Regions from separate parts of the Phyllobacterium sp. P30BS-XVII genome, predicted to be linked through region 2. Evidence: predicted binding sites of a transcription regulator. Region 2 holds the regulator's gene; the other holds the start of a gene.

Region 1 (11,350 bases), on a different contig from region 2:
GCGGTCTGGACAGAAGCCGTCAAGCCCATTGGTCCGGTCGCCTATATCATCAAGGCGCGCGTGACACTGTTGCGTGACCTCGGTGCAGCGCTTTCACCTTTTAACGCTTTCCAGACGATACAGGGGATCGAGACGCTGGCTCTCAGGCTTGAGCGTCATGTGGAAAACGCCAAGAAGGTTGCGGATTTTCTGGCAAAGCGACCGGAGATTGCCAAGGTTATCCATCCATCCCAGCAGAGCGGGATCGATCGCGAAAGGGCGGAAAAATACCTTTCCGGCAGTTTCGGTGGTCTGGTCGGTTTCGAGCTGAAAGGTGGTTTGCAGGCCGGGCGCAAATTCATTGAAGCGCTCGAACTTTTCTACCATGTTGCCAATATCGGCGATGTGCGAAGCCTCGCCATCCATCCAGCCACAACCACGCACTCCCAGCTGTCACCGGACGAGCAACGCGCAAGCGGCGTTTCGGAAGGTTACATTCGCCTTTCGGTTGGCATCGAACATATTGACGATATTCTCGGTGATCTGGAACGTGGCCTGAATGCATCAAAACTTGCGCTTGCAGCCTGATCTGAAACCTGTGGTTGGTTGGAAATGTGATTGAGGTGTTGTAAGGTTCTGGAGTGAGGGACGGACTTTCGCCCGTCCCTCTGTTCTAGCTAGTGAATTGAACCCGGAACATCAGCGTCCAGCCGGTCCGGGTTCTTTTCACCACTAGCGTGACGCTAAACGGTTTATACCGCATAGAGCACCTCCAGATTTGAGAGCAAGGCCGTTGCCACGGTCGGGGAGGCCCATCTTCTCGATACACCGGCTGGCTCGGTGCGTGCTGCTTCACCCTCAAATGGATTGCGCGTAAAAACGCCACTCAACGCTGCCTGCTTTTTCGAAGCCGCGCTAGAAATGCAGAGTTGAATCATGTGAGGTAAGTGGTTGTTTTAATTCATTATTTAGAACTAAAGTGGCAAGAAAACTGCGTTGTTCATGAGAACAATCCATCCCACAGTTCGATAAAATCAACATTTCTTCCGTCGAAAATGTTCACGCAAGTCCACAGGCTCTATCGAAATCTCGACCTGATCGGTATAGACAGTCGCAAACAGACAACAGGGCAGCTGCGAATGCAGCGCAATTGAGTATGACGGTTGTGACACGGAAGACTGGAAAACCATCCCAAGAGGTCATGGGTGATGGATTGAACAAAGCGGCCAATCCCATGGTGGCGTTCGAAGGCGTATCCAAACGGTTTGCGGCGGGACGCACCAGCGTGGAAGTTGCGGCGCTTGATGGTGTTGATCTGACTGTTCCGCGCGGTTCAGTGACTGGTATTATCGGTCGTTCCGGTGCAGGCAAATCCACATTGATCCGGCTGGTCAATGGGCTCGAAAAGCCTACCAGCGGCCGTGTCATTGTTGATGGCGTGAACATTGCCGAGCTTGACGAGAAAAGCTTGCGGGACGTGCGCCGCTCAATCGGCATGATTTTCCAGCATTTCAACCTGCTTTCGTCGCGCACAGCTTTCGACAATATTGCGCTGCCGCTCGAGATCGCCGGGATTGATAGGCAGACTATTGAAAAGCGCGTGACACCGCTGCTTGATCTTGTCGGACTTTCGGACAAACGCAACCGTTACCCATCCGAACTTTCAGGAGGGCAGAAGCAGCGCATTGGTATTGCCCGCGCTTTGGCAACGGAACCAAAACTGCTTTTGTCCGATGAGGCGACATCGGCACTCGATCCGGAAACGACACGTTCTATTCTCGCCTTGCTCAAGACGATCAACAAGGAGCTTGGCCTTACGGTTCTTCTGATTACCCACGAGATGGAAGTGATCAAAACCATTGCTGATCATGTGGCGGTGATCGATGGCGGGCGCATTGTCGAGCAGGGGCCGACCTTCGATGTTTTCACCGGTCATACCCATGCGACCACGCGTTCGCTGCTCGGCGGCCTCGCAGGACTGCATCTGCCGGAGTTTCTGACGCGGCAGATGGTGGAAAAGCCGGAACCGGGTCTGCGCACGATCCTGCGCATCATCTTCAAGGGTGAGAACGCCACAGAGCCCATGCTTGCACGGCTCGGAAGCGATCTCGGTATTGAGGTCAATATTATGGCGGGTGCGGTTGACGAGATTGCCGGTCGTCCCTTTGGCATGCTGGTTGTTTCATTGCTGGCGGATGAGGCAAGGATAGTCGAGGCCCGACGCTTTCTCGCCGATCATGGCCTGTCATCGGAGGTTGTCGGTTATGTCCGCTGATATTTTCGCACTGCTCGTGAAGTCCACAGGGCAGACCCTTTACATGGTTGCCATCGCTGGATTGATCGGCTCGCTCTTCGGTATTCCGCTTGGCGTTTTTCTGGCCACCAGTGAGCGGGGCGAGCTTTTTGCTGCGCCTTCAACCAACAAGGTGCTGGGGCTTATCGTCAATGCCGCGCGCTCGACACCCTTCATCATTCTGGTTGTTGCCATCATACCGTTCACGCGGATGATCGCCGGAACCTCAATCGGCACGACGGCGGCAATTGTCCCGCTGACTATCGCAACCATTCCCTTTATTGCGCGGCTGGTTGAATCAGCAATCCGCGAGGTCGATCCGGGATTGACGGAAGCGGCCCGCGCCATGGGGGCAAGCCCGGTTCAGATCGTGTTCAAGGTTCTGCTGGCGGAAGCGCGGCCCGGCATTGCATCGGCGTTAACACTGACCATTGTCAGCCTGATCGGTTATTCAGCCATGGTCGGCGCGGTCGGTGGTGGTGGTCTGGGCGATCTCGGCATCCGTTATGGCTATCAGCGCTTTATGCCTGACGTGATGGCTGTCGTGGTTCTTGTGCTGATCGTGCTGGTACAACTTGTCCAGAGCGCCGGCGACCGGCTGGCGCGACAGTTCGACAAGCGCATTCGTCCCCGCTGAATTGAGTTTTGTTAAAACAGGAGAGTAAAATGTTGAAGAAAATCCTCGCCACAGCTGCGCTGGCGGCAATTCTCAGCGCCACCAGTGCGCTTGCCGAAACGATCAAGATTGGCGTAACGCCCGGCGAACACGCGCAGATCATGGAAAAGGTCAAGGAAATCGCCAAGCCAAAGGGTCTTGATATCGAGATTTTCGAGTTTTCCGACTATGTCGTGCCCAATCAGGCGCTGAATGATGGTGAACTGGATGCCAACTCTTTCCAGCACAAGCCCTATCTCGACAACCAGATTGCCGATCGCAAGTTTGATCTGGTTGATGTCGCCTACACTGTCAATTTCCCGATGGGCGTTTATTCGAAGAAGGTGAAGGGCTTTGACGAACTGGCCGATGGTGCGACCATTGCCATTCCGAACGATCCGACCAATGGCGGCCGCGCGCTGCTCATCATCGCGGACAAAGGCGCCATCAAGCTGAAGGAAGGTTCTGGCCTTAAAGTCACGCTTGCCGATATTGTTGAGAACAAGAAGAACTTCAAGTTCGTCGAGCTTGATGCAGCCCAGTTGCCGCGTTCGATCGATGATGTTGATGCCGCCGCGATCAACACCAATTATGCGCTTGAAGCTGGTCTTGACCCGATGAAAGACCCGATCCTGAAGGAAGGCGAAAAGGCACCTTACGTCAATCTGATCGCCGTTCGTAAAGCCGACAAGGACAAGCCTTGGGTCAAGACGCTGATCGAATCCTACCATTCCGATCCGGTCAAGCAGTTCATCCTCGACAAGTACAAGGGTGCTGCTGTTCCAGCGTGGTAAATGATAATCTCACTCCCTTCTGCCTTGATGGTGGAGGGGAGTGATCACTTTAAGACGCCTTAGAGGCGTTTTCCGTTGCCGCCAAAAAGGTGCAGCTTTTCCTTGGGGATGATGACCCTGAGATGGTCATCGGGCTGTGATACCGAACGACCAGCAACGCGGACGACAACCCGTTCGCCGCCGATAATGCCATAGACATAGCTTTCCGCACCGACAGGCTCGACACCCAGCACTTTGAGGTCAAGCAAAAGGCCGCCAACATGCGACTCTGTCCCGGTGGCAACTTCCAGATCTTCCGGACGGAAACCGATGATTGCATCCTTGTCGGTCACCGCCAGACCCTGCGCCCCGATCCGGGTGCCGTCTTTCAGGATCAATCCCGAGCCGTCCGATGTCACCGGAATAAGGTTCATTGGCGGTGCGCCGATGAAACTTGCCACGAATGTGCTGGCTGGCTTTTCGTAGATATCCAGTGGCGCGCCAATCTGTTCGACAGCACCGGCATTCATGACCACAAGAATATCGGCGAGCGTCATCGCCTCCAACTGATCGTGGGTGACATAGACGCTGGTCACACCGAGCTGGCGCTGCAGGTTCTTGATTTCGACACGCATCTGGCCGCGCAGCTTGGCGTCCAGATTAGAAAGCGGCTCGTCAAAGAGGAACACTTTCGGGTTGCGCACGATGGCACGGCCCATGGCCACGCGCTGGCGCTGGCCACCCGATAATTCCTTGGGGCGGCGCTCCAGAAGATGCGTGAGTTCAAGTGTTGCGGCTGCCTCACGTACACGCTTGTCAATCTGATCCTTCGGCATGCCACGATTGCGCAAACCGTAAGCCATATTGTCATAGACTTTCATATGCGGATAAAGCGCATAATTCTGGAAGACCATGGCAATGTCGCGCTCGGCTGGCCCGAGATCATTGACGACCTTGTTGTCGATCTTGACCGTACCGTCAGTGATCGATTCCAGTCCGGCGATCATGCGCAGAAGCGTCGATTTCCCGCAGCCTGAAGGGCCAACAAGCACGCACAACGCGCCGTCCTTGATTGCGATGTCGACGCCTTTTACCGCCTCGACGGCTCCGGCATAGACCTTGCGGACATTTGTAAGTTCAACACTTGCCATGTGAAATCATTTCTCCGTTTCGACCAGACCGCGCACGAACCAGCGTTGCATCAGGACAACGACGAGGACCGGGGGGAGGATGGCCAGAATGCAGGTCACCATCACCAGATGCCATTCGGTATCGGCATCGGCGAAGGAAATCATTTTGCGCAGACCGATGACGATGGTTGTCATGTCATTGCGATTTGTCATCAGCAGCGGCCAGAGATATTGGGTCCAGCCGTAAATGAAGAGGATGACGAACAGCGCTGCGATATTGGTTTTCGACAGGGGCAACAGGATGTCTTTAAAGAAGCGCCATGGGCCAGCACCATCGACACGCGCCGCCTCGACCAGTTCACCCGGTATGGTCATGAAGAACTGGCGGAACAGCAGCGTTGCCGTTGCCGATGCCATGAGTGGAACCGTAAGGCCCGTATAGGTGTCGATGAGACCGAGATCGACCATGACCTTGTAGGTTGGCAGGATGCGCACTTCGACCGGAAGCATCAGTGTGATGAAGATCAACCAGAAGAAGATCATGCGACCGGGGAATCGGAAAAACACGATGGCATAGGCTGACAGAATTGAGATGATGATCTTGCCGACGGCAATTGCCAGCGCCATGATCGTTGTGTTGATGAGCAGGCGGCCGACACCGACGCCGCCGATACGGCCAATGCCACCGAAAAGCGCCGTTGTATAATTTTCCCAGAAATGCCCGCCGGGCAGCAACGACAGCGGCGGCCGCATAATGTCCTGCAGCGACTGTGTTGATGCGATAAAGGCGTAGTAGATCGGGAAGGCCACGATCAGGATGCCGATAATCAGGACGATATGGGCAACGATACGGCTGATGGGATTGTTCTGGATCATGTCTTTTCCCCTCAGCCGTAATGAACTTTGCGCTCGACATAACGGAACTGGATCGCCGTCAGACCGATAACAATGACCATGAGGATGACTGATTGTGCCGCGGAGTCGCCGAGGATCAGATTGACGAAGCCGTCATTATAAACCTTGTAGACCAGTGTCTCCGTTGCCTTGCCGGGGCCGCCGCCCGTAACGGCGTGGATGATGCCGAATGTGTCGAAGAAGGCGTAGACGGTGTTGACCACCAGAAGGAAGAATGTTGTCGGGGCAAGCAGCGGGAAGACAATGGTCCAGAAACGCTTGGTTTCACCCGCGCCGTCAATGGCGGCGGCTTCGATCAGTGATTTTGGAATCGACTGGAGTCCGGCAACAAAGAACAGGAAGTTGTAGCTGATCTGCTTCCAGGCCGCAGCGGCAACCACGAGCAGCATTGCCTGACCGCTGTTGAGCAACGGGTCCCAATTGTATCCGGCAGAGCGGAGCATATAGGCAAATGTGCCCATGGATGGATTGAACAGGAACAGCCAGAGCATACCGGCGATGGCCGGAGCCACCGCATAAGGCCAGATCATCAGCGTGCGGTAAATGCCTTTGCCACGGATGACCTTGTCGGCCATGACGGCAAACATCAGGGCAAAACCCATGGCGATCACGGCTGTGGCGATGGAGAAGACAACCGTCACCTGAAGCGAGTTCAGGTAGTTGGGGTCATTGAGGATGCGTTTGAAATTTCCAAGCCCGACAAACTGGGTTGAAAGGCCAAATGGGTCTTCCCGCAGGACCGACTGACGGATGGCCTGGGACGCTGGCCAGTAGAAAAAGACAATCGTGATGGCGAGCTGCGGCGCCAGCAGCAGATAAGGCAGAAATTTGTTTGGAAAAGTGACGCGCGTTGACGATGCCATGATTGCCCCTTTTGAAAATTATCCCGCCCGCTGGGAATGCGGACGGGATGTTTATGAATAGGCGCTTACTGGCCGTTAGCCTGTTTGATGGCCGCATTGCCGCGCTTGACGGCATTGTCGAGGGCCTGCTGGGCAGTCTGCTTGCCGGAGAGCATGTTTTCGAACTCTTCGTTCTCGATATCACGCACCTGTGGCAGATTTGGCAGACGCACACCCTTGGAGTTCTCAGTCGGCGCCTTACCCATCATCTGCTTGATTGGAATTTCGCGGGCAGGGTTCTTGTCGTAGAAACCCGACTTCTTGGTTTCCTCGTAAGCAGCAAGCGTTACCGGCAGATAGCCCGATACCTGATGCAGGCGGGCCTGAATGTCGGTGCGCGACAGGAAGGTGAAGAAGGCTGCTACGCCCTTATATTCCGCATCGGTCTTGCCGCCGAATACCCAAAGGCTGGCGCCGCCGGGTGTTGTGTTCTGCGGCGCACCCTTGGCATCGGGCTCATAGGGAAGCTGGCCCGTGCCGTAGTTCATGCCAGATTTGACCACGTCGCCGAGGCCGCCTGACGATTCAGTGAAGATACCGCATTCGCCCGACAGGAACAGCGGCTTGGCTTCCGAGGTGCGGCCGCCATAACGGAATGTGCCGTCCTTGGCCAGATCAGCCAGTTCCTGGAAATGCTTGACGAAGAGCGGTGCATTGATCTTCAGCTCGACATCGGTTCCGGCAATGCCGTTTTCATTGGTGCCGTAGGACAGATTATTCCATGCGGCGAAGTTTTCCGTGTGAATCCATGTCAGCCATGTGGAGGTGTAACCGCATTTGGCCGCGCCGCTGGTCTTGATCTTCTTGGCTGCTTCCCAAACCTCGGGCCAAGTCTTGGGCGGGTTATTTTCGTCAAGTCCTGCCTTCTTGAAGATATCCTTGTTGTAATAAAGGATCGGCGACGAACTGTTGTAGGGGAAGGACAGCATGGTGCCGTCTGGCTTGGAATAATAGGCAACGATACCCGGCAGATAGAGGCTCTTGTCGAACTTTGCGCCACCCATGGAGAGGATGTCGGCAACCGGTTTGATAGCGCCTTCAGCGCCCATCATGACGCCCGTTCCAGCGTCGAAAACCTGCATGATGTGCGGCGCCTGTTTGGCACGGAACGCGGCAATGCCCGCATTCAGTGTTTCGGGATAGGTGCCCTTGAATACAGGAACCACCTTGTATTCGCTCTGGCTCTCGTTGAATTCCTTGGAGAGGGTTTCAACAACCTCGTTGTTGGCGCCAGTCATGGCGTGCCACCAGCTGATTTCGGTGAGGGCGAAAGATGAGGTGGAGGATGCAAGGATAAGCCCGAATGCGAGGCTTAGCGAAGTGCCGCGAAATGTCATATGTGTCTCCCATAATGAGGCGTCATCTAGAGTGCGCTTACGGGCACTATCCTCATTATGTGACAGAGAAACAACAATTTTATAACGTTGGCCTAAAGTCTGACGCCGAGCCTGTGGAAAAAATGCGCAGCTGTTCACTTTTTGTCGGTCAGATCAGGGTAACACCGGCATTGCGCATTTTTGTGACCATGGCGGCAAGCGACCCGCCCATGTCGATGGCACGGCTGGCATCGAGCAGCACGTCGGCCGAAAAACCGTGGCTTACGGCATCCAGCGCCGAATAGGCGACACAGTAATCCGTGGCAAGCCCGACAAGGGTTACATTGGTGATTCCGCGTTCACGTAAATAACCGCCGAGCCCGGTTGGGGTCTTGCGGTCATTTTCGAAAAACGCCGAATAGCTGTCGATGTGCGGGCGGAAACCCTTGCGGATAATGAGTTCAGCTTTAGTCCAGTGCAGATCGGAATGAAACTCGGCGCCCGGTGTGCCCTGAATGCAATGATTGGGCCAAAGGGTCTGATCACCATAGGGCATTTTGATCGTATCGAAAGGTGCCTTGCCGGGATGGGTGGAGGCAAAACTGGAATGGCCCGCTGGATGCCAATCCTGTGTGAGGATGACATGATCGAACCGGACGATCAGCTTGTTGATGATTGGGACAATCTCGTTGCCGCCATCCACTGCCAGCGTACCGCCCGGGCAAAAATCATTCTGCACGTCGATGACAACAAGCGCATCTTTGGCCATTTCACTTCTCCGATTGCCTGGAGATGGTAAGTATCGCCAATCGGAGAAAGCCGTCAACTCGGGTGGTGATTGTGGGGGCAGACTTGTTGTGTTTGGTTGTTATGTCGAACCACGAACCTACACCCCCACAGGGAAATGCAACGAACGCAGCTACATCCGCGCGTAATGCACATCACCATCAATCCACACATGATCAACATCAAGCGCATTATCAAGGTGAACAATATTGGCGACATAACCTGCGCCGATCCGCCCGTACTGATGATCGATGCGGATGCTTTGCGCTGGATAAAGCGAGGCCATGCGCAGGGCTTCATCGAGATCGAGCCCAAGTTCGCGATGCACGAAACGAACAGCTGAAATCATATCAAGATCAGCACCGGCCAGCGTACCGTCTTCCAGTGTCAGGCGCCCGCCCTCACGCCGGATTGTCCGGCCATTCAGCGTAAAGGTGGTAATGTCAGTGCCAATCGTCGACATGGCATCGGTGACGAGAAAAATCTTCGCCGGACCATTTTTCGCCCGTAGGGCAATTGCCATGGAAGCCTTGTCCACATGGAAGCCGTCGGCGATCAAACCTGCTGATAATTCGCCTGATTCCAGAACAGCCCCGACAACACCCGGCGCACGATGCCCGAGCTGGCTCATGGCGTTGAAAAGGTGTGTTGCCATGGATGCCCCGGCTTCCCTGGCCGCGATCGCGATTTCATAGGACGCGCCGCTATGGCCGATGCTGACAATAACGCCCGCATCCACCATGGCCTTGATTTTGTCCGTGGGAACGGTTTCCGGCGCGATCGTGGTCAGCAGAACCGGCAGTTCCTGAACTGCCTCAATGATGGCAACGAGATCGCTGTCTTCCATCGGGCGGATAAGCGCCGGGTCGTGCGTGCCCTTGTGCGATACGGAAAGGTGGGGGCCTTCAAGGTGGAGACCGATAAATCCCGCCACCTTTTCCTGTGCCGCCGCCTTGCCCGCTGCAATCGCTGCATTGGTGATCTCTGGTGTATCGGTGATCAGGGTTGGCAGCAGTGCAGTCGTGCCAAACGCCACATGCGCCTTGCAGATCGTCCTGATTGCCTCCACCGTCGGACCGTCATTCAGGAGGACACCACCGCCGCCATTCACCTGAATGTCGATGAAACCGGGCACCAGTTTGCCGCCCTGCATTTCGACGCGCCTGATACCGGCGGGAATATCCGCTTCGACCAGGATGCCGGAGATGATGCCCTCATCAACAAGGATGGCGGAACCGGTGTGCCAGTCTTCGCCGTCGAAAATGTCGGCGCCGGTCAGTGCATAGGCAGTGCTCATATTGTTTCAGTCACTTTTCTCAAATGCGGTGGCTCATCCGGATTAAGGCCGCGGCTGCGGGCAAATTCCTCAACGAAAGCATAGAACGAAACCAGCAGGGTCAGCGGGTCAGTGAGCGGATGCGACGTTGCGATGAACGGCAAGGCGGTTGCCTTTGACGGTTTGGCAGACGTGAGGAACACGGCGGCTTCCTGCTCGGCCAGGCGGTCAGCGGCTTCAACGAGCGAATCTTCAGCTGCATCGCGTGTTGCCAGCACCAGAACAGGGAAGTCCTTGCCGACAATGGCCTTTGGTCCGTGCATGACTTCCGCAGCGGAGTAGGATTCCGCATGCATGGCGCTGGTTTCCTTGAACTTTAGCGCGACTTCGTTGGAGACGGCAAAAGACGGTCCACGGCCCAGCACGAACAGGGAGTTTTCACCCTTCATCGCAGCACCAAAAGGCGACCAGTCGCAGCGGATCGCTGCGGCAAGTGCTTTGGGAAGTTCGTCAATGGCCGTCAGAAGTTCTTCGTTCTGGGTCCAGTGACCGATCAGGGCGAGGCCCGCTACCGCCGAACTGACAAAGGTCTTGGTGGCTGCAACGCTGCGTTCCTGTCCGGCCAGAATATCGATAGCAAGATCGCTGGCATAGGCGAGATCGGAATTGATTTCATTGGTGATAGCGAGCGTCAGCGCACCGCTTTCGCGTGCGGCCTTGGTCATGCTGACAATGTCAGGGCTTTTACCGGATTGAGAAATGGAAAGCGTTGCGGCGCTTTCCAGCTTCAACGTCACACCGTAAATGGAGGCAATTGAAGGCCCTAGCGAGGCAACCGGAATGCCTGCGGTCAGTTCAGTCGCGTATTTCAGGTATGCCGTAACATGATCGGACGAGCCGCGCGCAATGGATGCGAGGAAGGGCGGGTTTTTCTCGCGCAGTTTTGCACCCGCATTGGCCAGCGTATCGCGGGATGCATCGAGAAACCGTGCTGTCACATCCGGGATGGACAGGATTTCCGCGCGCATGAGTGTTCCGTTGGTGGTCAAAGTACTGCTCCTGAAATTTCCGAGGAGTCGCCGAGCTTCAGCTCCGCGACGAATTCATAGGCGTCCGCCCGGTAAATCGATCGGGTGAACTCGATCACTTTTCCTGATTCAAGATAGGATATGCGTTCGATGTTGAGGCTGGCGGAACCGGCGGGAACCTCTAGCAGCTTGGCATCGGCCTCTTTCAGGATCGCCGCCGAAATGCGCTGGATAGCGCGGGCCGGGCGATTGCCGCCTTCCGCAAGCACCGCATAAAGCGAGAGTGTCACCAGTTCC
Region 2 (11,350 bases):
CGTGAAGTCTTCGAAGAAAAGCTGATGACCGGCGGTTGCAAGGCAACTGGCGCTGCTGATGCCATCAAGGCTGCTGGCCTTGACGAAAAGGCTGCCGCTGCTGCCTGTATCGCAATCCGCAAGGACGGCAAGGCAATCGACATCGACGGCGACTATCCTGAAACACTGGCTCGTATCGATGCCAACAAGACAGGTGTTGGCGTATTCGGCCTCGCTTTCTACGAAAACAATGCTGACAAGCTGAAGGTTGCAACCGTCAACGGCATCAAGCCAAGCACGGAAACCATTGCTACAGGCAAGTATCCGGTTTCGCGCCCGCTGTTCTTCTACGTCAAGAAGGCACACCTCGGCGTTATTCCTGGCCTGAAGGAATATGTGGACTTCTTCCTTGCTGACCAGATGGTTGGTCCGGAAAGCCCGCTGGTAGAATATGGTCTGGTTGCTGCACCGGATGCAGAGCGTGAAGCTCAGCGCGCTGCCTTTGCCGCCGGCAAGACAATGGCTGGCAAGTAAGCCCCATAATTGGCGCGGTCGGGAATACCCGTCCGCGCCAGTTCTTCTTCAGGCGGTACGCTTTTGAATCTGGTCTTCTGTTATTCGACCGCATCCATGAGCTTGCGACCTAGTTTACAGGACAGATCGGGGAAGCGTTGATGTCCAGCTTGTTGGTTTTAGTGATTGTCATTGCGATTGGTATTGTCGGGTTTGTTCTCGGACGCCAGCGCGCTGTCCGCAAGGACGACAGAAGCATCAAGGCCCATTCCTTGCCGCATTATCACGGCTGGTGGGTTTTTCTGGTTTCGGTATTGCCAGCGGTTATCTTTATTGCAGTCTGGGCGGTTGCCTCGGGCTTCTATATCGAACATCAGGCGGTTGCCAGTTTGCCTGTTCACAACGACCAGAGCGTCATTGCCAGTCAAAGTCTTGAAATCGGCATGGTCAGCGGTATCGCGCGCGGCCTCAACAAGCTGACCGATCAGGAACGTGCAAATCTGCCAACGACCTTTTCCGAATTGCGTCCGCTTCTGTCCGAAAAGGGCGTTGCCCTTGCGACGGAAGGTCAGGATTTCATGATCCCGATCGCCATTCAATGGAACAAGAGCACGGCCCGCGCCAACAATATCGGTGCGGTTGTCGCCATTGTCCTTGCACTGGCCGGTGCTGTTTTCGGCCTGTCCGGCGTCAATGTTCGCACGCGGGCACGCAACAATGTTGAACGGATCATTCTCTGGGCACTGCTGGCCGCCTCGACAATCGCGATCCTGACAACGGTCGGTATCGTTCTGTCAATGCTGTTCCAGACAATCACCTTCTTCCAATCGGTGACGCCTTCCAGTTTCTTCTTCGGTACCGTATGGGACCCGCGTTTTTCCGCCGCTGGTGGCGATGCGACGCAGGGTCAGTTTGGTCTGATCCCGCTGCTTGCCGGTACGCTTTATATCGCGCTGGTCGCCATGCTCTTTGCGGTTCCGGTTGGTCTGTTTGCCGCAATCTACATGGCTGAATATGCCAGCCGCAGTGTGCGCTCGGTGGTCAAGCCGCTGCTTGAAGTGCTCGCGGGCATCCCGACGATTGTCTATGGCTTCTTTGCTCTTGTCACAGTCGGGCCGTTCCTGCGCGATCTCAGTGCGGCGATCTCGGGCGGTTATCCGTTCATCATGGCCCAGAGCGTACTCACCGCCGGTATCGTCATGGGTGTCATGCTGATCCCGTTTGTCTCGTCACTGTCGGATGACATTATCACCGCTGTGCCACGTTCCCTGCGTGATGGTTCGCTTGGTCTTGGCTCGACAAAGTCGGAAACGGTGCGCCGCGTCGTGCTTCCCGCCGCCTTGCCGGGCATTGTCGGTGCGCTGCTGCTCACTGCCTCGCGTGCTATCGGCGAAACCATGATCGTGGTTCTGGCTGCCGGTGTTGCCGCCAACCTCAATATCAATCCGTTCGATGCCATGACAACGATCACCGTCAAGATCGTCAACCAGCTGACGGGCGATCTGGAATTCAATTCACCGCAGACGCTGGTGGCATTCGCCCTTGGCCTCACCCTTTTCTTTATCACTCTGGCGATGAACATTTTCGCGCTTTACATCGTGCGTAAGTACCGGGAGCAGTACGAATGACCGACACAACTCTCAATCCTGCAACAACTGCTCCAGCCAAAGTGATCAGGCGCGACATTGGTCTCAAGCGCCGCTACGCTGCGGAACGCCGGTTCAAACTTTACGGCATCATAGCCATTGCCATCGGCCTGTTTTTTCTGGTTGCGCTGCTCTATTCGGTTATCTCGAACGGCTATACTGCCTTCTGGCAGACGGAGCTTAATCTTTCGGTCAAGCTCGACGAAAAGATCATTGATCCGACCAACAAACGCGCCACCGATCCGACGGTCTTGCTGACTGCGAACTATCCTGTTCTGGTGCGCAATGCACTGGCGGAAAAGCTCGGTGTCAGCCTTGATGACAAGCCCGGTATCCGTGAGTTGAGCAAGCTTGTATCCGATGGTTCGCGCAGCCAGCTGCGTGAACTGGTTGCCGGAAATCCGGCGCTGATCGGCACGACACAGAATCTGTGGGTCCTGACCGGCGGCGATATCGACTCCGCCTTTAAAGGCCAGATTGATCTGACCGTTGATCAGGCAAACCGCAAGGTTTCGGATCGTCAGGTCGCCTGGATGAACACCCTCAGCAAGGAAGGGGTGATGGCGCAGCGGTTTAACACTGGCCTGTTCACCTTCGGCGCATCGAGCCGTCCGGAAACATCAGGTCTTGGCGTTGCGCTGATCGGCTCGCTTTACATGATGCTGATTGTGCTCTGCCTTTCGCTGCCGATTGGCGTGGCCGCTTCGATCTATCTGGAAGAATATGCCAAGAAGAGCCGCCTGACCGATATTATTGAGGTCAACATCAACAATCTGGCGGCTGTTCCGTCAATCGTCTTTGGTCTTCTCGGGCTTGCCGTCTTCATTAACTTCTTCGGTCTGCCGCGTTCCGCCTCGCTGGTTGGTGGTCTGGTTCTGACCCTGATGACGCTGCCGACAATCATCATCGCGACACGCGCCGCCTTGCGCGCCGTGCCGCCATCCATCCGCTCGGCGGCGCTGGGTGTTGGTGCATCGAAAACGCAGATGGTGTTCCATCACGTGCTGCCGCTCGCTGCACCCGGCATCCTGACCGGGACGATCATCGGCCTCGCCCATGCGCTTGGCGAAACGGCGCCGCTGCTGCTGATCGGCATGGTGGCCTTTGTTGCCAATTATCCGGTCACGCCGCTTGATCCTTCGACTGCGCTGCCGGTGCAGATCTATATGTGGGCCAACGAGGCGGAACGCGCCTTTGTGGAACGCACGTCAGGCGCTATCATCGTGCTGCTTCTGTTTCTCGCAGTCATGAATATTGGAGCCATCATTCTGCGTCGCCGCTTTGAGCGGCGCTGGTAAAACGGGAGCGAACCATGAATCTGATGACAGAACGATCTCTCGAAAAAGCGGTAAACGACAAAATGAATGCACAGGTCAATACGATCAAAATGCAGGGCAAGGATGTCACCGTTCACTATGGTGAAAAGCAGGCCCTGTTTGGTGTCAGCCTCGATGTGCCTGAGAAGATGGTCACAGCGCTGATCGGTCCATCCGGCTGCGGCAAGTCCACCTTCCTGCGCTCGCTGAACCGCATGAATGACACGATTGAAGGCTGCAAGATCGGCGGCAAGATCACGCTCGATGAAGAGGATATCTACAATCCGAAGATCGACGTGGTTGAACTGCGCGCCCGTGTCGGCATGGTCTTCCAGAAGCCCAATCCGTTTCCAAAATCCATCTTCGAAAATGTTGCCTATGGCCCACGCATCCATGGCCTTGCCAAGAACCGGCACGAGCTGGAAGAAATCGTCGAGAAGAGCCTGCGCCGCGCCAGTCTTTTTGACGAGGTGAAGGATCGCCTGCATGAAGCCGGTACAGGTCTTTCCGGCGGTCAGCAGCAGCGCCTGTGCATCGCCCGCGCCATAGCGGTCAGCCCGGAAGTTATCCTGATGGACGAGCCCTGCTCGGCGCTTGATCCGATTGCTACGGCGAAGGTCGAAGAACTCATCGACGAACTGCGCCAGAACTACACCATTGTCATCGTGACCCACTCGATGCAGCAGGCCGCCCGCGTTTCGCAGCGCACGGCCATGTTCCATCTGGGTAATCTGGTCGAGGTGGGTGATACGGAAATGATGTTCACCAATCCGACGGAAAAGCGCACGCAGGACTACATCACCGGACGCTTCGGCTAATCACGGGAAACAGGGATAAAAAAATGACCGAGACGCAACACACCGTCCGTTCCTATGACGACGAACTGAAGTTCCTGACCCACAAGATTGCCGAGATGGGCGGCCATGCGGAACGCATGGTCGAACAGGCCGTCACCGCCATGGTGAATTCCGATAATGCGCTGGCCCAGCGCGTTATTTCCGATGACCTCATTCTTGATGCCGGACAGCGCGAGATTGACGAGAAGGCCATCACCATCATCGGCAAGCGCCAGCCCATGGCAATTGACCTGCGCGAAATCATCGGTGCCATCCGTATTTCGTCCGATCTCGAACGGGTTGGTGATCTGGGCAAGAATATCGCCAAGCGCGTTGTTGCCGTCACCGATACGCGTCAGACGCTCTCCGTCTATCGCGGTCTGCAGACCATCGCCGAACTCGCCCTGACACAGCTCAAGGATGTGCTCGACGCCTATGCGACGCGTTCCGTGCAGCAGGTCAATATTGTCCGCGAGCGTGATGACGAAATCGATGCGCTCTACACATCGTTGTTCCGCGAACTTCTGACTTACATGATGGAAGATCCGCGCAACATTTCTGCCTGCACGCACCTTCTCTTCTGCGCCAAGAATATCGAGCGCATCGGAGACCATGCGACGAATATTGCTGAAACGGTCTACTACATCGTGACGGGTGCGCAGCTTCCAGCCGAACGGCCCAAGGAAGACCAGACCCACAGCATCATCGTTGATGAAGCCAGACAGCCTTAATCAGGAATCCAGCAATGGCGATAGCTCCCAAAATCACAGTTGTCGAAGACGAGGAAGCGCTCAGCGTCCTTCTCCGGTACAATCTTGAAGCCGAAGGCTATGTCGTCGAGACAATCGCACGGGGCGACGAGGCCGAGATCGCGCTGCGTGAAAAAGTGCCTGACCTGCTTATCCTCGACTGGATGCTGCCGGGCCTTTCCGGCATCGAACTCTGCCGCCGCCTGCGGGCGCGGCGCGAGACGGAAATCCTGCCGATCATCATGCTGACAGCGCGTGGCGAAGAAAGCGAACGGGTGCGCGGTCTGGCGACGGGTGCTGATGACTATATGGTCAAGCCGTTCTCGACCCCAGAACTGCTCGCCCGTATCAAGGCCATGCTGCGCCGGGTCAATCCGAGCCTCCTGTCGCATGTGCTGAGTTTTGGCGATCTGAAGCTTGATCGCGAGCAGCACCGGGTGTTCCGCAAGGAACGCGAGTTGAAGCTTGGTCCAACCGAGTTCCGTCTGCTGGAATTTTTGATGCAATCACCAGGCCGGGTTTTCTCACGCGGTCAGTTGCTGGACAATGTCTGGGGCGCTGACATCTATGTGGATGATCGCACGGTTGACGTCCATGTCGGACGGCTGCGCAAGGCTATCAATATTGGCCGTTCGATCGATCCGATCCGCACTGTGCGCGGTGCCGGTTATTCGTTTGGTTGATGGGTTTAAAATAGCTGTACAACGTGTGGTTCGTGGTTCGGCATAACAACCCATGAGGGACAGTGAGGATGCAAGGCTAATCGCAGAGATTGCAGTACATGGCTTCCCTTAACCTCAATCCCTCCGCGTCATCCTCGGGCTTGACCCGAGGACCCACGGCTAAGAAGCTCAAAACGAACTCGGAGCTGGGCGCTATTTAATTATGGGTCCTCGGGTCAAGCCCGAGGATGACGGAGATTGGGAGCTACAGGGAGTCAAGTTCTGCAATCTCTGCGATTAGCTTGCATCCTCACTGTCCCTCATGGTTGTTATGTCGAACCACGAACCACGAACCACGAACCACGAACCACGTCCCCTACCGCTCACAACCTAATCCCTGCGCGAAAGCTCCCGTGTTGCCTGTTCAATACCGGCAAGGGTCATTGGGTACATACGATCAGCGAAAATCTTGCGGACCATTGCGGTTGAGGCGGTGTAGCCCCAATACTGTTCTTTTGATGGGTTGAGCCAGGCGGCATTCTTCCAGTGATCGAGAACGCGGCTAAGCCAGATGGCACCGGCTTCCTCATTCCAGTGTTCGACCGACCCACCCGGATGGGACACTTCATAGGGCGCCATGGCGGCATCGCCGACGAAGATCACCTTGTAGTCAGGTCCATATTTGTGGATCACATCAAGCGTCGGAATCTTTTCCGCATGGCGGCGGCGATTGTCCTTCCACACGCCCTCATAGAGGCAATTGTGGAAATAAAAATACTCCATGTGTTTGAATTCCGAGCGCACGGCGGAGAACAGCTCTTCAGCGATCTTGATGTGCTCATCCATGGAACCGCCGACATCGAAAAACATCAGCAACTTGACGTGATTGCGCCGTTCCGGGCGGGTCTGCACATCGAGATAGCCGTGCTCGGCTGTGGATTTGATGGTGCCCGATAGATCAAGCTCGTCATCCGCGCCCTCACGCACCCAGCGGCGCAGGCGTTTCAGCGCGACCTTGATGTTGCGGGTGCCAAGCTCCACACTGTCATCAAAATTCTTGAATTCGCGCTTGTCCCAGACCTTCACCGCGCGGCCATGGCGGCCCTCATCCTGACCGATCCGCACTCCTTCCGGATTATAGCCATAGGCGCCGAACGGCGAGGTGCCAGCGGTGCCAATCCATTTTGACCCGCCCTGATGCCGGCCCTTTTGCTCTTCCAGCCGCTGGCGCAATGTTTCCATCAGCTTGTCAAAACCGCCAAGTGCCTCAATCAGCTTCTTCTCTTCTTCCGTGAGATGTTTTTCGGCAAGACGCCGTAGCCATTCTTCAGGGAGATTGGCAATGTCGATACCATTCTCGCCGGTCAGGGATTCCAGTCCCTTGAACACATGGCCGAAAACCTGATCGAAGCGGTCCATATGCCGCTCATCTTTTACCAGTGCCGAGCGGGCGAGATAATAGAACCCCTCGACATCGTAGCTCACCAGCCCGGCATCCAGTCCTTCAAGCAATGTCAGATATTCCCGCAGCGATACGGGAATTTTTGCAGCTTTCAGTTCAAGAAAGAAGGGAATGAACATGAGGTGATTATACCATTTTCAGATATTCAATGAATGGGGTCAGTTCACCGATGCGGTCATAAAGTTTGCGGGCCGTTTCGTTGTCATGGGCAGTGGTCCAATAGACGTATTGCGAGCCAACCTTTGTCGCCTCGACATGAACAGCCTCGATCAGCGCGCGGCCAATGCCCTGACCGCGTATGTCAGGGTCGGCGTAAAGGTCCTGCAGATAGCAGGTATCGGCGATGGTCCAGCAGTGGCGATGAAAAAGGTAATGCGCAAGACCAACAGGCTTGCCGTCAAGCTCGGCGAGAAAGCCGCGATATTCGTGTTCGCCGCCGGAAAGCAGCCGCTTGAATGTCGTCTGATAAACGTCTTCGGCTACGGATGTTTCGTAGAACGTCAGATAGGCTGTCCAGAGGCGACGCCATTCGGGTTCATCGGCTTTCTCGATGGGACGGATGATAATAGTCATCTAGCCCTGCCGTCTTGCCATGAAGGCGAGCCGTTCAAACAGATGCACGTCCTGCTCGTTTTTCAGCAAGGCGCCATGCAGTTTGGGCAGCGCGTTCTTGGGATCGGCGCGCAGATCCTCCGGTGCGATGTCGTCGGCAACGAGAAGCCTGATCCAGTCCAGCGCTTCGGAAGTGGAGGGTTTCTTCTTCAGCCCCGCGACGTCGCGGATCTCGTAGAATTGGGTGAGGGCGGCACGAACAAGATTTTGCTTGATGCCGGGATAGTGAACTTCGATGATTCTGGTCAGCGTATCCACGTCGGGGAAGCGGATATAGTGGAAGAAACAGCGGCGCAGGAAAGCGTCGGGCAGTTCTTTTTCATTGTTTGAAGTGATGATGACAATTGGCCGATGGACGGCGCGGATTGTTTCGCCCGTCTCGTAAACATGGAATTCGTTGCGGTCGAGTTCCTGCAGGAGATCATTGGGAAACTCGATATCGGCCTTGTCGATCTCATCGATCAGCAGCACAACCTTTTTGTCGGTCGTAAAGGCATTCCACAACTTGCCCGGTTTGATGTAGTTGGCGATATCGTTGAATTTGGCATCGCCAAGCTGCGAATCGCGCAGACGGCTGACCGCATCATATTCGTAGAGACCTTGCTGGGCCTTGGTGGTGGATTTGACGTTCCACTCGATCAGTTCCAGATCAAGCGCCGCAGCAATCTGCCGGGCAAGCTCGGTCTTGCCGGTGCCGGGTTCACCCTTGACCAGCAGCGGGCGTTCCAGCGCAATCGCCGCATTGACCGCCACCATCAAATCCTTGTCGGCCACATAAGCCGCTGTTCCTTCAAACCGCATCGCATTCCCTTTCATGATGGGCAAAGAGTAGGGATGTGACGCGGCGAGGGCAAGAGAGAGCAATGCAGTCGTTCGGGAGGGGGTACCAATGGGTTGCAAAACGATTGTTGCGCCCTTCGACAAGCTCAGGATGAGGGAGAGTGGTGGGATGCAAAGATAATCGCAAAGGTTGCAGAACTTGACTCCCCCGCAACCCACCCTACCGCAACCCACCCCATTGCCGCCCCACCGTCATCCTCAGTCCTCGGGTTTAACCCGAGGATGACCCGAGGACCCATGTTGATAACTGCTGAGTATCGGTTTCGTTTATTCTCCTTAGCCGTGGGTCCTCGGGTCAAGCCCGAGGATGACAGTGGGGTAGATTGCGGTGGGATGGGTTGCTGGGGAGTCAAGTTCTGCAATGGTGAAGATTAGTTTTGCAACCAAACCACCCCCTCATCCTGAGCTTGTCGAAGGGCGCAACAACGGTTTTGCAAATTTCCCTCTTTACCACGCCCGCTTTTGCGTCTGGCTATTGAGGTGGGAAAGACGGGCGATCCAAAGGGGAACGCGGAAGTCTTGGTATTGGTAGTGCAGTCATGCGTTCCCCGGAGATTTTCCTGTTTCAACCAAGAAAATAACCGGATCACCCGTCCCGATGACTGGTTTTACCCTTGTGAGATAAAACCTTTCCCCTGCGGTTGGTTTCTCCCCGCAGGTGAAATCACCGATCCTTTCCTGACTTCAGAAAGTTTTCCGGAGCATTCCCGCCGGAAAGGACACCATCAGAATAAGCGAGCTGGGATGGTGTTGGATAAGTTGGTGTGATTTTTTTGAAAATAGGTGGTTGCATGATTGTTGTGCGTGGTTCGCCCTTCGACAGGCTCAGGAGGCTCACCATGAGGGAGAGTGGAGATGCACGACAATCGCAAAGGTTGCAGAATAAAGGTTGCAGAATATAGCTCCCGATATCTCAACCCGCTCCGTCATCCTCAGTCCTCGGGTTAAACCCGAGGACTGAGGATGACGGAGAAAGGGTTGCAGGGAGCCAAGTTCTGCAACTATTGCGCTGCACCTTCAACTATTGCGCTGCACCTTTATGTGCTGCAATCTCTGCGATCAGCCTTGCATCCACCCAATCTCCCTCATGGTTGTTATGTCGAACCATGTATCATTATTCTGCCAGGTTTCATCCTCATCACGATGCAGGCACACTCACATAAACAGGCACACCTTCAAAATCCTGTTTGCCCAGTGGAACGCCCGCAATGCGCAGGATGGCGTAGCTGATTGTCAGGTGAAAATAGAAATTGGGCAGCACGTAATCGCGCAGGAAGGGCAGTCCCTGAAAATGCCGCGTGTTGCCGCGCCACGTCACCTCCACCGGCAACTCCTCTGTTCCATTAATCTCTTCGGGGCGGATGGTCTGGAGGTAGTCAACCGTGTCGCGGAGATAGGCAATGAGAGTAGCAAAACTCTGCTCCGACTCGTGAAAGTCCTGATGATAACCACGATTGAACACAGCAAACCGCCAGTCATCGGGCGCCGGCAATTCATGCCGGGCAAGTCGGGCCGTACAGCCCCGGACGCCATCCGCCAGAATTTGCACCTGTATTTTCAGGGGAAACATATCCGGTGCCAGTCTCTGCTCCAGCAGGGGATAGGCATCCGTGTCGCGCGTCAATGCGTAAGCTTCGGCCTTTTGCAGGAACGCCGCGCAATTGCCGAGTAAACGCGTGAAAACCGGCACTGAAGCCTGATACATGGAAATCGTCATGGCGCGTATCCCCCCGCTTACCCGGCTAATCGTAGCGTGCCGAGGCGCCGCCAACAACCGGACAGCTGACAAGTTGTGTCAGCAGTGGAAAATCGCTCTGCGCGCACTGGTGCAATGCATGCATCCATCCTATATTCGGATCGGCGCTCTGCGCTTCTCGACAGGAGAGACATATTCCCCGGGGCCTTAATGATCCCTTAGGGAGCTGTCCCTGAGGAGGCCCGTGGGCTTCTTCACACGGCGCCCACCTACTTTGTAGGTTCCCGGGATCGACTTCTCCATCGGTTGTGTGGACGCCACTTTTGTTTCATCCCGAGCTGGCGGTTGCTGGCGCCTCATGAAATCAAGCCAGTGCAACACCATTCCCCCATCAAAGAGCTGAAGAAGAAACTCCGTCTGGAGGCCCTTGGCCGCCGGGATGCGCTCACACCAGAATTCCGCAGTGAAGCCTCAATGCGGATTGCCGATTTTGGTCTGGCAGTGCTTACCCTTGATGCGGGAACGATTGTGTCGGGTTTCTGGCCAATCCGCTCGGAAGTGGATTTGCGTCCCCTGCTTTTCAGTTTGCGCGAGCGCGGTGCGCGGCTTTGCCTGCCCGCAATTATCGATAAGCAGACGATCCTCTTTCGCGAACTGGTGCGGGATGTGCCGATGATCGATACCGGGTTTGGTACATCAGGACCAGCGGAAGATGCTGCGGTGCTTGATCCATCGGTCATGTTGGTGCCACTCGCCGCCTTTGATATCAGGGGCCATCGCATTGGGTATGGCGCGGGCTATTATGACAGGGCGATTGCCGGTTTACAGGCCAAAGGCGTGAACCCGCGGCTGATTGGCGTGGCATTTGACTGCCAGCAGGTTGAAACCGTTCCCGATGAGCCGCATGATGTGCCGCTCGAGGCAATCCTGACGGAAAGCGGGTTGCGCCGTTTCGGCTAGACGGATAAAGCCAATCGATCATTTCAGGCTGCGGCAGCGACCGGGCCTCTCTTTCAGGATATAGGCGTGAGATTACTCT

The links. The regulator PhoB, encoded in region 2, activates phosphate uptake and scavenging genes when phosphate is short. The targets are predictions, from matches to a motif close to TGTCATNNANCTGTCAT.
Region 1: the regulator PhoB is predicted to act here: its motif matches at 8,055-8,071, upstream of ugpB (sn-glycerol-3-phosphate ABC transporter substrate-binding protein UgpB).

Annotation. Positions count from the first base shown of each region.
Region 1 is NZ_JACGXO010000002.1:394,885-406,234, forward strand. Features, by position in the region: gene FHW17_RS07810 (PLP-dependent transferase) at 1-567, shown strand, start outside; gene FHW17_RS07815 (methionine ABC transporter ATP-binding protein) at 1,214-2,254, shown strand; gene FHW17_RS07820 (methionine ABC transporter permease) at 2,244-2,909, shown strand; gene FHW17_RS07825 (MetQ/NlpA family ABC transporter substrate-binding protein) at 2,942-3,721, shown strand; gene ugpC (sn-glycerol-3-phosphate ABC transporter ATP-binding protein UgpC) at 3,781-4,851, opposite strand; gene ugpE (sn-glycerol-3-phosphate ABC transporter permease UgpE) at 4,858-5,706, opposite strand; gene ugpA (sn-glycerol-3-phosphate ABC transporter permease UgpA) at 5,718-6,608, opposite strand; gene ugpB (sn-glycerol-3-phosphate ABC transporter substrate-binding protein UgpB) at 6,674-7,984, opposite strand; gene pncA (bifunctional nicotinamidase/pyrazinamidase) at 8,133-8,732, opposite strand; gene nagA (N-acetylglucosamine-6-phosphate deacetylase) at 8,883-10,046, opposite strand; gene FHW17_RS07860 (SIS domain-containing protein) at 10,043-11,053, opposite strand; gene FHW17_RS07865 (GntR family transcriptional regulator) at 11,071-11,350, opposite strand, start outside.
Region 2 is NZ_JACGXO010000001.1:1,011,179-1,022,528, forward strand. Features, by position in the region: gene FHW17_RS05030 (substrate-binding domain-containing protein) at 1-513, shown strand, start outside; gene pstC (phosphate ABC transporter permease subunit PstC) at 654-2,120, shown strand; gene pstA (phosphate ABC transporter permease PstA) at 2,117-3,436, shown strand; gene pstB (phosphate ABC transporter ATP-binding protein PstB) at 3,499-4,272, shown strand; gene phoU (phosphate signaling complex protein PhoU) at 4,296-5,021, shown strand; gene phoB (phosphate regulon transcriptional regulator PhoB) at 5,036-5,722, shown strand; gene FHW17_RS05060 (VWA domain-containing protein) at 6,092-7,282, opposite strand; gene FHW17_RS05065 (GNAT family N-acetyltransferase) at 7,290-7,736, opposite strand; gene FHW17_RS05070 (MoxR family ATPase) at 7,737-8,576, opposite strand; gene FHW17_RS05075 (DUF1993 domain-containing protein) at 9,754-10,332, opposite strand; RNA gene ssrS (6S RNA) at 10,475-10,631, shown strand; gene FHW17_RS05085 (5-formyltetrahydrofolate cyclo-ligase) at 10,684-11,271, shown strand; gene FHW17_RS05090 (TIGR00282 family metallophosphoesterase) at 11,338-11,350, shown strand, end outside.